Linked DNA regions of Butyrivibrio fibrisolvens. The protein of the gene in region 2 interacts with the protein of the main gene of each other region in a pairwise test. Links are inferred from orthologs where the notes say so. Each region holds a gene or a part of one and is shown on either strand. Other genes may lie near its edges. The genes, in order: nrdG and nrdD.

Region 1 (7,293 bases), 3.0 Mb from region 2 along the record:
TGCTCTACGGCATATACAGATACATTGCTATCACCGGATGAAAGACCCTCATTATAAGAAGTAATGCGCTCTATAAGCTCCATATATTCCGGATGGCTTAACTTCTCTTCTTCCACAAGGATAGACTCCGGTACGCATGGAAAGCTAAACGCCCTGTCTATGACTTTCAAACTCTCCGCAATAAAAACTCCGCCATCAGGTTCATAATAATGGCGAAGCTGCGACTCATTAAGATCCTTATATACCGACAATCTGTCGTCATCAAAATCTTTAATATATTCTATCTGCACCTTAAACCTCTTCATCTTGTCAAAAAACTTCCACACTTTCGCAAAGTCTTCGAGTATACTGCACCATTTATTCTAACACAGAAATACCCCTGATATATTCCTTTGTATATAATCATCAAGGAACAATCAGGGGTATGCATTTTCTAACCTCTTATCGTAAGCGGGAAGTTTGGCTTTACCAATTAATACCCAACCTTCTCAGCTACGTCAATTGTCTTTATGAATCGCATTATCTCGTTAAAGTCAGTAATGACCTTTTCAGAAGTTCCATAATCTACGAACATGGCAGGTGCTGACATGATTCCGTATTTGAGTGCCATATCTCTTCCTTCATCAAAGGAAGCATCGATGATAGAATACTCTACCATTCTTTGATCCAAAGCTTCCTTGGCCATGCGGCATCTGGGACAGTCCTTGGTTGTCAGAAGAGTTATCTGATCATCTGTGACCATGATCCCCGGTTCATCGCTATGTTCTTCGATAACTTCAAGAACAGGTTCCTTCGAAACTGAGCTGTCTCCTGACAAGAAAGATGCCAGGTTTTCTCTTGCAACTTTGGCCTGCTCGAATTCCTTCTCGATAGCATTCTGAGTCGCATCATTATTTGCATCAACATGATTCAGGATCTCAGATGCACTCTTACTTACAATACGGCTCATATTGTAGGTCTTCCTGTCTTCAAATTCTTGAGCCTTACCGGCATTCCAGTTACTTACAGGACGATAATATCCCGTGATCCTTGAATAAGTCTCAGCCTTGCCTCCGCATACAGGGCAGATACTGGTCTCTCCATTAATATATCCGTGATCTTCACAGATTGAGTATGTAGGAGAAAGTGTAAAGTATGGAAGTCTGTAGTTCTCAGCGATAGTCCTTACAGACTTAGCTGCCTGCTTCCAGTCAGGGAGTCTCTCCCCAAGGAATGCGTGGAATACTGTTCCGCTTGTATACTTGCACTGAAGGTCATCTTCTTTGTCCAGAGCATCGAATATATCATCAACTGCTCCAACAGGAAGATGTGATGAATTTGTATAGTAAGGAGTTTCGCCGCTTCTGCCTGCTGTAATGATGTCAGGGAAGTTCCTTCTATCCATGCGGGCAAGTGTATAGCAAGTTGACTCTGCAGGAGTTGCCTCAAGGTTGAAAAGGCACCCGTACTGTTCCTGATAATCAGAGAGCTTATTTCTCATAAAATCAAGAACTTTTCCGGCCCATTCAAGCGCCCTGTCGGATGTAAGATCTTCGCCTATCCATCCTGCATTAAGGCACGCTTCGTTCATTCCTACAAGTCCTATTGTCGAGAAGTGGTTCTTGAATCCTGCCTTAAGATATACCTTGGTATAAGGATATGCTCCCTTATTAAGGTACTGTGTCACTACTCTTCTCTTGATATCAAGGCTTCTTGCCGCAATGTTCATTGCATATTCAAGTTCTTTGAAGAAATCTTCCTCAGTTGCAGATATATATGCTATATGCGGAAGATTTATAGTTACTACACCTATCGATCCTGTGTTTTCTCCGGCTCCGAAATTACCGCCATTTTGTTTTCTAAGTTCTCTAAGATCAAGGCGTAGTCTGCAGCACATAGATCTGACATCTGATGGCTTCATATCGGAATTAATATAATTGGAAAAATATGGTGTTCCATACTTGGCAGCCATTTCGAACAAGAGTCTGTTGTTCTCTGTATCAGACCAGTCGAAATCCCTGGTAATTGAATATGTGGGAATAGGATACTGGAAGCCTCTTCCGTTGGCATCACCCTTAATCATAACTTCAAGGAATGCCTTATTGATCATATCCATCTCACGCTTGCAATCGCCATAGGTGAATTCCTGCTCCTTGCCGCCTACTATAGCCTTCTGCGGAGCCATATCTTCCGGAACAGTCCAGTCCAGAGTTATATTGGAAAAAGGACACTGGCTTCCCCATCTGCTTGATACGTTGGCGCCAAAGACAAATGACTGCATGCACTGCTTGACTTCTGCATAGGACAGATCATCAGCCTTAACAAAAGGTGCAAGATATGTATCAAAAGAAGATACAGCCTGAGCACCGGCCCATTCATTCTGCATAATTCCAAGGAAATTCACAAGCTGCATAACTGCAGTAGATAAGTGTGAAGCCGGGCTTGATGCAATCTTGTTAGGAACGCCGCCAAGACCGTTAAGCAGAAGATCCTTAAGTGACCATCCTGCGCAGTATCCTGCTGCCATACCCATATCATGGATATATATCTCACCATTGCCGCCATCAATCTGGCACAGAGATCTTATCTCAGGATCATATATATTCTCCCACCACATCTTGGTGATAGCTTCTGACTCTGCAAGGATAGCCGCACCCATGGTGCCACCTGCTGTAGAAGCGTTCTGGTTCTTTATGATATCCATAGCCTGACAAGGATCAGCATCTGTCATATCATCAGCACTACCAAGTGAACCATCTACCATACCTACAGCAAAATTCTTAACCTCTTTGGTTATACCTCTTATAACCTTGTGAGTCTGTCTGTAAAGGATAAAAGATCTTGCAGCAGTATAATAGCCGCCCCTCATAAGAGCTGCTTCTGCCGCATCCTGAGCCTGTTCGACAGATACACACAGGTTCTTGTCAGCACTGTTGACATAAAGATCTACTACAGCCGCACCTGTGAGCGTCTTGAGATCCTTATCAGAATAGTCGGCCTTGACTGAATCCAGTGCCTTCTGCATGGCTGAGGTGATCTTGGCCTCATCAAATTTCACCTGTGTACCGTCACGTTTTACGATAGTGTTGATCATTGTAAACCCCCTTATAAATTTAAACAGTCCAAAAGGCAGAAACGGCCCCTATAAGATGTAAGCCAGCTCTATCAGTCAGTCTGCCTCCAATCACACACATATTCTTTTGCTATACTTTCTTTCGTATCGATAAGCCTTTGGTTGGTACTTCCTCTGTACAGACACTCTTCGGATTTAAGATCAATTTCAAACCTTCCGTCCACAAGAACATCTGTCTCTCCAAGAAGCTCTACTGCCCCTTCGGGAGCCTTTCCTTCCATGATCTCTTCGTAGGTATATCCTGTATAGCACCATACAGAAAGTCCCATATCATGGCAGGCTTTAGCAACATACGCCGCGCTTTGTGCCTGCATAAAAGGATCTCCTCCGGATAGTGTAACTCCGTCAAGATGTTTTGTATTTCTGATCATCTCTATTAGCTCATCAGGTTCTATGGATTCGCCACCGTCCGGGTCCCAGGTGTCCATGTTCTGGCAACCCTTGCAGTGATGAATACACCCCTGAAAAAAGACTACAAAACGTATACCTGGTCCATTGACCAGTGAATGTTTGATCGTTCCGGCTATTCTCATTGTTGTTATTATCAGTGAAAAAATATATAAACGAAATAAAATGAATTAATATCCAATATCCCCACAGAAATTATACCACTATATATTGTGTTTACAAAAGATATTTTTTCCACAAAATGTGGTTTGCTAGATTTTACGCCACTTTGTGAAGTGAAATATTTATTTTAGGGTATACTTATTAGATTCTTTTAAACACTTTTCACAAATATGCGGAAATTCGTTTTGGGTACTTGATTTTTTCTGTGTTATTATATGACGTGAGGATTATGATCGTAATCTGATCTTCAGCAGGTATCAAAAATACCTTATATACCTGCATACAAAATATAGGGATAGTATTTCGGGGGAATATACAATGATTTCATTTCTTACAGATCTTTTTACCAACAAAGTTTTCGTATCAGCCGGTTCAGGATGGTTCGTAGCTCAGCTTGTCAAAGTAATAATTGATTCTATACGTGACGGTTTTAGTGTTAAGCGCCTTGTAGGCGGTGGCGGCATGCCAAGCACACATTCATCTCTCGTTACAGGACTTTTTATTTCTACAGGTATCGTATACGGCGTTTCTTCTTTTGAATTTGTTATCGCATTCTTCTTTGCAATGGTCGTAATGTACGATGCAATGGGCGTTCGCCTTACAACAGGAAAAGAGGCCTATATCCTCAACAAGCTCAGAGAACGAGATCTTGCTGAAAATAAAGAACCTCTTTACGATAAAAATCTTGATGAAAAGATGGGACATACATTCCCTGAGATAGTTGCCGGAGTCATAACCGGTACTATATGTGCTTTAGTAGTATGTCTGGTCATCCTTTAATATCATTCATTAATATGATCCCAGCCCTGTGAGATTATAGTGCTGACATGCTCGTCCGCAAGGCTGTAGATTATATTTCTTCCATCACGCTTTGCTCCCACTAGTCCTGCCTGTCTAAGGAGCTTAAGTTGATGAGATATGGCTGACTGTGTCATGCCAAGATCATCAGCAAGGTCATTAACGTAGCAAGCGCCTTCTGAAAGTCTGAACATGATGCGAAGTCTTGTAACATCTCCGTATGCCTTGAACAGATCTGCAAGATCTAAAAGCTTTTCATCATCTGCATTTATGTTCTGTGGTATTTTGAAATGTTCTGCCATAATAATTCTCCATTTTCTGATCTATAACACTATCGATGTAGACTGTACCATCTATAGTCACACCATATCCATTATCTCTTTTTACAACTTCTTTACAAAGAGAGCTCTGATAGCATTTATAACTGCGATAATGAGTACGCCTACATCAGCGAATACCGCAAGCCACATATTTGCAATACCAACTGCTCCAAGGATAAGGCATATTACCTTAACACCAATCGCAAATACTATGTTTTCATAAACGATACTCATACACTTACGCGATATTTTTATTGCTTTTGCTATAAGTCTTGGATCATCGTTCATAAGAACTACATCTGCAGCTTCTATAGCCGCATCTGAACCAAGAGCTCCCATGGCGATTCCTATATCTGCTCTTGAAAGTACAGGTGCATCATTGATTCCGTCACCAACGAAAGCAACTTTGCCATCTTTACCATTTTCATTAATGATTCTTTCGATCTCAGATACCTTATCTCCTGGAAGAAGTTCACTTCTGACTTCGTCAAGTTTAAGGCTTTCCGCAACTTCCGTAGCAACAGCTTTGGCATCGCCGCTAAGCATGATAGTCTTTTTGATGCCGCTTCCCTTAAGAGACCTTATCGCATCGCCTGACTCTGATTTTATCACATCAGAGATCAAAATGTGACCTGCATATTTATCATCAATTGCAACATGCACTATTGTGCCGGTATGATGACATGGTATAAAGTCGATTCCAAGCTCTTTCATGAGCTTTTCGTTACCTGCCGCAACCTTCTTGCCATCAACTATTCCCGTTACGCCCTTACCGCTTATCTCCTTAATATCAGAAACAAGCTTTCTGTCAATATCCTTACCAAATGCCTTCTGAAGGCTCTTACTGATAGGATGTGAAGAAGCACTCTCAACATGTGCTGCAAAATACAAAAGCTCCTCGTCCTGAAGCTTTGAATGATGAATTCCGTTAACTTCAAATACGCCCTTTGTAAGAGTTCCTGTTTTATCAAAAACAACAGTTCTAACCTTTGACAGCATCTCCATATAGTTGGAGCCCTTTATAAGTACGCCTTCTCTGCTTGATCCGCCAAGTCCGGCAAAAAAGCTAAGAGGTATACTAACAACAAGAGCACAAGGACAGCTGATTACAAGGAAGGTAAGCGCCCTGTAGATCCACTCAGGCCACATAGGATCAAGTCCCATGAAAAGCATCCTTACAAGTGGGGGAAGGATTGCAAGCACAAGAGCACTGTATACAACTACAGGAGTATAAACTCTTGCGAACTTAGTAATGAACTGTTCTGACTTAGACTTTCTTGAACTTGCATTCTCAACAAGATCAAGAATCTTGGAAGCAGTAGATTCATCAAACTCTTTAGTAGTTCTAATGCGAAGGATACCAGACATATTGATGCAGCCGCTAAGCACCTCATCGCCCTCTTCTACATCAGTAGGAATGCTCTCACCCGTAAGAGCACTTGTATTAAGAGTAGATCTACCTGATTCTACGATTCCATCGATCGGAATCTTCTCGCCAGGCTCCACAACTATAACAGTTCCAGCTTCTACCTCATCAGGATCAACCTTTTCAAGGCTTCCATCCTCATTTTCTATATTAGCGTAGTCAGGTCTTATATCCATCAGCTCTGAGATATTGCGCCTTGACTTACCTACAGCCACGCTCTGGAACCACTCTCCTATCTGGTAAAAAAGCATAACCGCAATCGCCTCAGTATATTCGCCCTTACCCATGATAGCTACGACTATAGCTCCTATGGTTGCAACAGCCATAAGGAAGCATTCATCAAAAGGCTGGCGGTTTAAAATACCCTTCCATGCCTTCAAAAGGACATCATATCCAATGATAAAATATGGAATCAGGTAAAAAACAAACAGCGCAATGCCTTCGAGCGGAATGAATATTCCGGCTATCATAAGTATTGCTGATATTATGATCCTGATTAGTGTCTTTTTCTGTTTCTTGTTCATAAGCATTCCTTCTTAATAGCCTTTAAAGTATATATTCATTTAAACGGCTACTCTTAATCGAACATCTCCTTTTCTACCCAAAAGAGATATCCTAATATCTAAAATTCCCTAACATTCAATAAATTACAAGACTTAGAATGTAATATCACAGTCATCCTCTACCTTTTTGCAGTTCTTAAGTACTTCAGGCATTACAACTGCAGGATCAGCGCCCTCTTCGAACTCAACCTTCATCTTAAGAGCCATAAAGTTAACTACGCAGTCCTTTACACCCTCTGTCTTCTTGGTAGCATCTTCCATCTTAGCTGCACAGTTAGCACAATCAACATCAATAGCGTAAGTTTTCTTCATATTATTCCTCTTTCCGGCACCATGGCCTTGATTTATTTTTAATTAAATGAGCATTTGTTCATATGTTGTATTCAATATACACCCAACCATACCTTTTTGCAAGGCTTTTTTACTCAAAATTTTCGTCAAAAACATGGGCCCAAAACATGAATTTTAATCAAGAAAACTAAATAAAATTAAGGCATAATCCAA
Region 2 (7,301 bases):
AAGCCAGAAATTTGGACTGCAGCCTGTATCCTTGTCTGCCCAGTACATCTGCCTGCTTTCATCGTATCCGTGATAATAAAGACCCGTTTTGGGATCCTTCATATGTTTTTCTACATTATGAAACTGCTTGAAGCTATCCTTGCAGCCTTCAATAGATCCGTATCTTCTCTCATACTCTATATAAAAAGGCTGAGCCATATATAATCCGTCAAGCCATACCTGATATGGATATATCTTCTTGTGCCAGAAGTTCCCTTCTTTGGTCCTTGGCATAGTCTCAAGCTGCGCTCTTACAGTATCCATAGCCTTTCTATACTTCTCTTTACCTGTAAGATCATATAATTTAAAAAGACATGTGGCACTATTGATATTATCAAGATTGTATTCTGCTACGTCATAAGTCTTGATAGATCCGTCTTCCTCTACAAACCATCCAAGGAAACGATCTGCAAAATCCAGATACTTCTTATCACCACTAATGTCATATAGATTAAGAAGACTTGTGATCATGCAGCCATCTATATAGTTCCATTTATTGGGCTTACCGCTTAATATCTTCTCAATATTCCACATAGGATGCTCTGCATCTGACTTGTCCATGAGCATATCCACGTATTCATTTAACATGCTGATCGTCTCAGTTCTATCCATAATCAGTCTCTCCCCGCTCGTTGTTAGTTGTTAGTTGATGACTTCCCATTTGCTTTGGGAAGTTCTATGTTGTCGTAGACAGCCTTAGCAGATATAATCCTCGATCTACCTTGTCTCTCGTCGTAGGGGCTACGCCCCTGGACACTCCTCGTCCGGATTACGCTCGAGGATTATATCTGCCAAGGCTGCCGGTTCACATTTGGCCTTCCCAAAGCAAATGGGAAGTCTGGCCACCCTGCGCTCTATTTAGAAAACATATATATATTATTTCGATTAGTCAACGTGCAAAAGTAACCGCTTACATTACGCAATTTTACGCGCATTCTCGTTCGCTTCTGTAAGCAGTTACTATCATACCATACATGCTCTTTTAATTGCACCATACATATTTACAATCTTATAGCTATGCTTTTATATATTCTGCCCTAACAGTAGCAATATCCTCAGCGCAGCAGTCTACTGATTATACTCCGACATTACTATCTGTCCTTCCTTGAGGGTGGCGGGTACATCTATAATCCTTTGATTACTTGAGCCTCTGAATCTAAGCATCATATCTTTTTTGGCAAGTACAAACTCCCCATCAACCAGAATATCTGTCATTGACAAGATTGCATCCGTATCAGCGCCGTGACACCTCTTATTGTCTGGATCCGTAAGCTCTTCCCAGACATAACCTGAATAGATCCACACAGTTGCTTTTGGAACTTCCTTCTTGATCCTTTCTATGAAAGGCCTTAGAACCTCCTGATTCCTGATCTCCATAGGTTCACCGCCAAGGATCGTGATACCGGATATATATGCAGGCTTCAAAGACTCTATGATGTCATCTTCTACATCCTTAGTGAATTTAAGCCCGTATTCAAAATCCCAGGTCATCTCATTGAAGCACCCTTTGCAGTGATGAGTACATCCTGACACAAAGAGTGATGTCCTGCATCCAATACCATTGGCAACATCATTTTTTATAATCTGTCCGTAGTTCATATTTTAACCTCATGTCGCGAGCAAAGCGAGTGACTAATGGTTCAAATTGATGGAGCTCGCGTCATCAATTTGGGTTTGAAAATGGAACATTTTCAAACTTAACCTCATGTCGCTAGCAAAGCGAGTGACTAATGTTTCAAATTGGCGAAGCTAAAGTCACCAATTTAGTTTTGAAAGTGGAACACTTTCAAACTTAACTTCACGCTGCGCGTAGTTTTATTATTAACGCACATGAGGCCGGATCATAAATCCGGCCTCATGCTCCCCATACCACTATTTCCATACCGAGTATACCGCAACTCGCTACGAGATAATAATCCTTTGACCTGTGAATATCATAACTTATTCACAGTTTTGGGTATTCGTTTTTTAAAAAGAGTTTTCAGATCTTTGCAAAGATCTTATTATACGTTAACTGTTTCTTCTGCCTCTTTTGTTTCAGGTACTAATGTTTCATTGGATACATGCAGAACTCTTTCCTTGATCTCCTGAGTACGCCCCTGATTCCAGTACTGAGTTCCGATGTAGCCGCAGGTACGTCTTGCAACATTCATCTTGTCCTGATTACGGTTGCCGCAGTTAGGGCACTCCCATACAAGCTTACCATCCTCGTCAGTGACGATCTGGATCTCTCCGGTATAACCGCAGCACTGACAGTAGTCTGACTTGGTATTAAGTTCTGCGTACATGATGTTCTCGTATATATACTGCATAATAGAAAGAACCGCATCGATGTTATCCATCATATTAGGAACTTCTACATAGCTGATAGCTCCACCGGGTGATAATGCCTGGAACTCTGACTCGAACTTGAGCTTAGAGAAGGCATCTATCTTCTCAGCTACATGTACGTGATAACTGTTGGTAATATAGTTCTTGTCTGTAACTCCGGGGATCATTCCAAATCTCTTCTGGAGGCACTTTGCAAACTTATAAGTTGTTGATTCAAGTGGTGTTCCATAAAGTGAGAATGAGATATTGGTCTCTTCTTTCCACTTAGCGCACTTATCATTGAGGAACTGCATAACCTTAAGTGCGAACTCCTTGCCATCTGCATCTGTATGAGATACACCCTTCATGAACTTGGTACATTCATATAGACCGGCATAGCCAAGGCTTATTGTTGAGTAGTTACCAAAAAGAAGCTTGTCTATTGTCTCGCCTTTTTTAAGTCTTGCAAGTGCGCCGAACTGCCAGAGGATAGGAGCTACATCACTTGGAGTTCCAAGGAGCCTTTTATGTCTGCACATAAGAGCTTCATAGCACAGCTGAGTTCTTTCTTCCATCAGCTTCCAGAACTTATCCTCATCCCGGCCTGAAGAGCAGGCTACATCAACAAGATTTAAAGTAACAACGCCCTGATTGAAACGTCCGTAATACTTGTGGGCGCCATTTACTCCAAGGCCCTCTGTATCAGGTGTAAGGAAAGATCTGCATCCCATGCAAGGATATACATCGCCGTTTTTGTACTCACGCATCTTCTTGGCGGATATATAATCAGGTACCATACGCTTAGCTGTGCACTTGGCTGCAAGCTGTGTGATGTGCCAGTATTTGGAATCAGGAGTTATATTATCTTCGTCAAGAACATATATAAGCTTAGGGAAAGCCGGAGTGATATAAACACCCTTCTCGTTCTTAACTCCCTGTATACGCTGTTTGAGCATCTCTTCGATAACTGCTGCAAGGTCGTCACGAAGCTGTCCTTCAGGAACCTCATCAAGATACATGAATACTGTGATGAATGGAGCCTGACCATTGGTTGTCATCAGAGTGATAACCTGATACTGGATCTCCTGAACACCGTCCTTGATCTCCTTACGAACACGCATCTCAGCGATCTCGTCAATCTTCTCGTCTGTAGCCTCGATACCGGCCTGCTCAAGTTCCATACGAACCTGCTTGCGGAATTTCTGACGGCTTACATCTACGAAGGGCACGAGATGTGAAAGTGTGATCGACTGTCCACCGTACTGGGAGCTTGCAATCTGGGCTATAGCCTGAGTTGCGATATTACATGCAGTTGAGAAGCTCTTTGGAGGCTCGATAAGAGTTTCAGAGATAACGGTACCATTCTGCAACATGTCTTCAAGATTGACCAGACAGCAGTTGTGCATGTGCTGTGCAAAATAATCTGAATCATGGAAATGGATGATACCCTCTTCATGAGCTTTGACTACTTCAGGAGGAAGAAGGAAACGCCTTGTGATATCGCGGCTTACTTCGCCTGCCATATAGTCACGCTGAACACTGTTAACAGTAGGATTCTTGTTTGAATTCTCCTGCTTAACCTCTTCGTTATTGCACTCGATAAGTGACATGATCTTATCATCAGTTGTATTGGACTTACGCATAAGAGCATGCTGATAACGATATGTTATGTATTTACGTGCAACATCATTGCTGCCGGCATCCATAAGTGCGTTCTCTACAAGATCCTGGATCTCTTCAACGTTAGCTGCACGTGTCAGATTATTGCACTTAGCTTCAACCTCTTTCTCAATGCGGATGATATCCTCATCAGAAAGACGCTTATCCTCAGTGACAGTGAGATTAGCCTTCTTAATAGCCGCAATTATCTTGCCACCATCAAATATAACCTCTTCGCCACTTCTTTTAATGATTTTCATGGAGCCCCTCCTAGTCCCTTTTTATTAATGCACAGCAAAAAAGACAAACCAGTCCCTATCACGGTTCCAAAACACCCGCCTGATCACTTCATGCTGATATAATCACTTAGACCATAGATCTAAGATTTTATTTATTTGGAAAAATAAATTGTACTTGAAAAATTTTGGAAAATATATAAGTAAAACTATCGTGAATTGATACTTAATTACTATATATTGTGTTTACACATAAATGTTAATACAAAATGTGGGCATTTTCAAGTGGTTAGAGAAACTTTATTCCGTGTAATATTGCACAAAATTAAGACGATTGATGTATAAAAAGCATCTGCCTTACAGGTCTCTTACCGCTTCCAGCCTATTATGCATGCGAAGTACATGATTTAGTAGATTTTTTTCAGTTATCGGATTACCGGACACAAAATATTGTGTTTCTATATCATGAAGCATACTATCCGTATCTGAAAATGAAACTCTGGCTGCCTCTCTGGCATTATATTCAAGGCCGCATACATCAGCCAGATGTCTTATAGTACCGACATTACCATCTATAAGATGGATATCGTCACCAAAAACCTTCTTGTAAGAAGGCTTGAAATAATTGAAATGTGTGCACCCAAGTACAAGAGCCTGATATTTGGACAAGTCAAAAGAAGCAAACTGTTCGTGGATATACTCGTCTACTTCAGGACCTTCAAACTGCTCATTTTCTGCAAATGTTACAAGGTGCGGCATAGCCAGAAGATCTACTCTGTGATCCTCATCAACTCTCTCAAGAAGATGTGAAAGCTTCTTCTCCCTGATAGTCACAGGAGTAGCGATAACAAGAATACGCTTTTTGGAAGAAGTCTCCTCCACTGCAGGTTTTACAGCAGGTTCCATACCAAGAATAGGAAGAGAAAACTCTCTTCTAAGATCCTCTACAGCTACTGCAGTTGCAGTATTACAAGCTATTACAATAGCATCTGCTCCCTTATCTATAAGGAATCTTGTGATGTGCCTTGTATAATCTTTGATCTGGTCCGAAGTCTTAAGACCATAAGGAACATGATCAAGATCTGCATAAAAAAGATATTCAGTTGCGCCAAGTCTATGGTATGCCTCGTGTAATACTGAAAGGCCTCCAAAACCCGAATCAAATATTCCTATCTTCATACGATCACTCTTCTTTGCCTGCGAAATCATGCTTGAAATGTCACAAATGCTTGTATTTAAAGCCTTCTGGCATAGAAATAGAGGCAGTAACTGCTGCCTCCGTTTCTGTCCTCATTAATAATATTCTATTCCACAATCAGTGACAATGTATAAAAGTGCTGAAATGTTATTCTGATTAATCCTGACCAAAAAGCGCTCCAAAAGCCGCGCATATGGGCATATTCCAAAATACACCAGAAAACGGTTTTGCGTTAAGATTAATTTATTATTGTAGATTTGACTATTCTGTCCTTTTTCTTTGTGTATCTTACTGTGTAATATTTTTCTGACATTATTAAAAAAATTCCCACTTGTACATACTGATATCCAAGCACAAATCTTTAGTTACTTAATCTCTGACAGATAATCCTTGGAACAGAAGTAGTACTGGCCCTGATAATAAACCTTGGCCCAGCCATTCTCTTCACCTACAAGCGTAAGCTCTGTTCCCGCCTGTACTGACATAGCCTTGTTGGTATCAGTCTTCTCTGGAGATGTTCTAAGGTTAAGACCATTGGTAGTATATACGGTTGTTCCGGATACAGTCTCCTGTGTATTAGTTTCAGACTGACCCTGAGACTCCTCTGCTACTGTATTATCACCTGTATATGCAAATTCATCTCCGGCTTCCTTCTCATTTGCAGGGTCATTGACTTTATTAAATATGAACATGATAGCAATCACGATTATAAGAATAGCAGTAAAACCTGCAAGGATTTTGGTGATAACAGCCATCTTGTCCTGGCCGCCTTCCATATCCTCTTCGTATTCTTCATAATCAGCGCGGTCCTGATACATCTGATCTTCATATCCCTGGTCATAGCCTTGCTGACTGACTTGATATCCATCGTTGTAGTCTTGATCACCTTCGTAGTATCCGCCGTTATCATAGCCATCTTCATAACTACCCTGATAATCTTCATAGTATTCATCCTGATAGTTATCATCATAACTTTCATCATAATTATCAGAAGGTCTGCCTGAATATCCGGTTCCGTTATATCCTGACTGGCCACCATTTTGATAACCGTTTGGATAAGAAAATCTTTGATCCTGACTGTAAGAACCCTGATTAATAGCCTGTTTTCTTTGATACTGGGCATTCCTTTGGTTGTTAACTTCACGCCTTACTTCATTGACAGCTCTATTTCTAAGGATGGTCTCCTGATGAGCCTTTATATATTCCTGTTTCTCTTCAGATGTCAGGAAATTCATAGGATCCTCAATCTGAATATCGTCGGGATTCATTTCATCAGGTCTAACATAGGGTGTTCTTAGTGGTGCGGTCTTTGATGGCACACCTGCCTTATTATCAATACCGGCTTCATCTTTTTTAAAATCATTAATGTTGAGAATCTTCTCTGCCATAATCGTCCTCTTGTTCCTCTCCCAATATAGCTTCTACCCAAACCAACATCAGACACCCCTATACCTGATATCGGCCTTATATATAACTCCCGGTGCTGACTTGCTCATATATGATCAAATGCAAATAAGACAGTACACCAGCGACATGTCATATAAAAAAATAGAATAAACACTTTTTAATTATTTCCTTACCTGCTTACAACATATTTGCAGATAGGATTACCCATCGATGAAAACTTCTCTTCATATTCTGTCATAACGTTCCCTTCGTTCATAACAGGATCGTTATGAAGATCATGTGTTACCTGATCAAGATGCCATCCTGCAGGCTCTACTTCTTCAAGTGCAAATGCAAAAAGATCTGTGTTGTCAGTTTTGAATTCTACAACTCCGTCTTTTTTCAAAATCTCATCATATCTGTGAAGGAATTCTCTTGAAGGAAGACGCCTCTTAGCATGTCTGTCCTTGGGC

The links.
Region 1: the proteins of nrdD (region 2) and nrdG interact in binary tests that used the Escherichia coli proteins (3 or more experiments, as listed by UniProt). The link is inferred for Butyrivibrio fibrisolvens from one-to-one orthologs.

Annotation. Positions count from the first base shown.
Region 1 is NZ_CP065800.1:3,827,141-3,834,433, forward strand. What follows is about bases 1,896-4,849. They hold nrdG (anaerobic ribonucleoside-triphosphate reductase activating protein), read right to left. Parts: upstream 3,646-4,849; coding sequence 3,145-3,645; downstream 1,896-3,144. Other genes in these bases: I7804_RS16060 (ribonucleoside triphosphate reductase), read right to left, coding at 1,896-3,073; I7804_RS16070 (divergent PAP2 family protein), read left to right, coding at 4,001-4,462; I7804_RS16075 (ArsR/SmtB family transcription factor), read right to left, coding at 4,465-4,782. In the rest of the region: I7804_RS16055 (TrmH family RNA methyltransferase), read right to left, coding at 1-305; more of I7804_RS16060, read right to left, coding at 473-1,895; I7804_RS16080 (heavy metal translocating P-type ATPase), read right to left, coding at 4,864-6,750; I7804_RS16085 (cation transporter), read right to left, coding at 6,883-7,101. UniProt on the Escherichia coli protein: Activation of anaerobic ribonucleoside-triphosphate reductase under anaerobic conditions by generation of an organic free radical, using S-adenosylmethionine and reduced flavodoxin as cosubstrates to produce 5'-deoxy-adenosine.
Region 2 is NZ_CP065800.1:862,304-869,604, reverse strand. What follows is about bases 1,656-4,617. They hold nrdD (anaerobic ribonucleoside-triphosphate reductase), read right to left. Parts: upstream 4,269-4,617; coding sequence 2,043-4,268; downstream 1,656-2,042. Other genes in these bases: murI (glutamate racemase), read right to left, coding at 4,602-4,617. In the rest of the region: I7804_RS03515 (glycoside hydrolase family 88/105 protein), read right to left, coding at 1-651; nrdG (anaerobic ribonucleoside-triphosphate reductase activating protein), read right to left, coding at 1,108-1,638; more of murI, read right to left, coding at 4,618-5,453; I7804_RS03495 (SH3 domain-containing protein), read right to left, coding at 5,808-6,830; tRNA (guanosine(46)-N7)-methyltransferase TrmB, read right to left, coding at 7,019-7,301. UniProt on the Escherichia coli protein: Catalyzes the conversion of ribonucleotides into deoxyribonucleotides, which are required for DNA synthesis and repair. Can reduce each of the four common ribonucleoside triphosphates.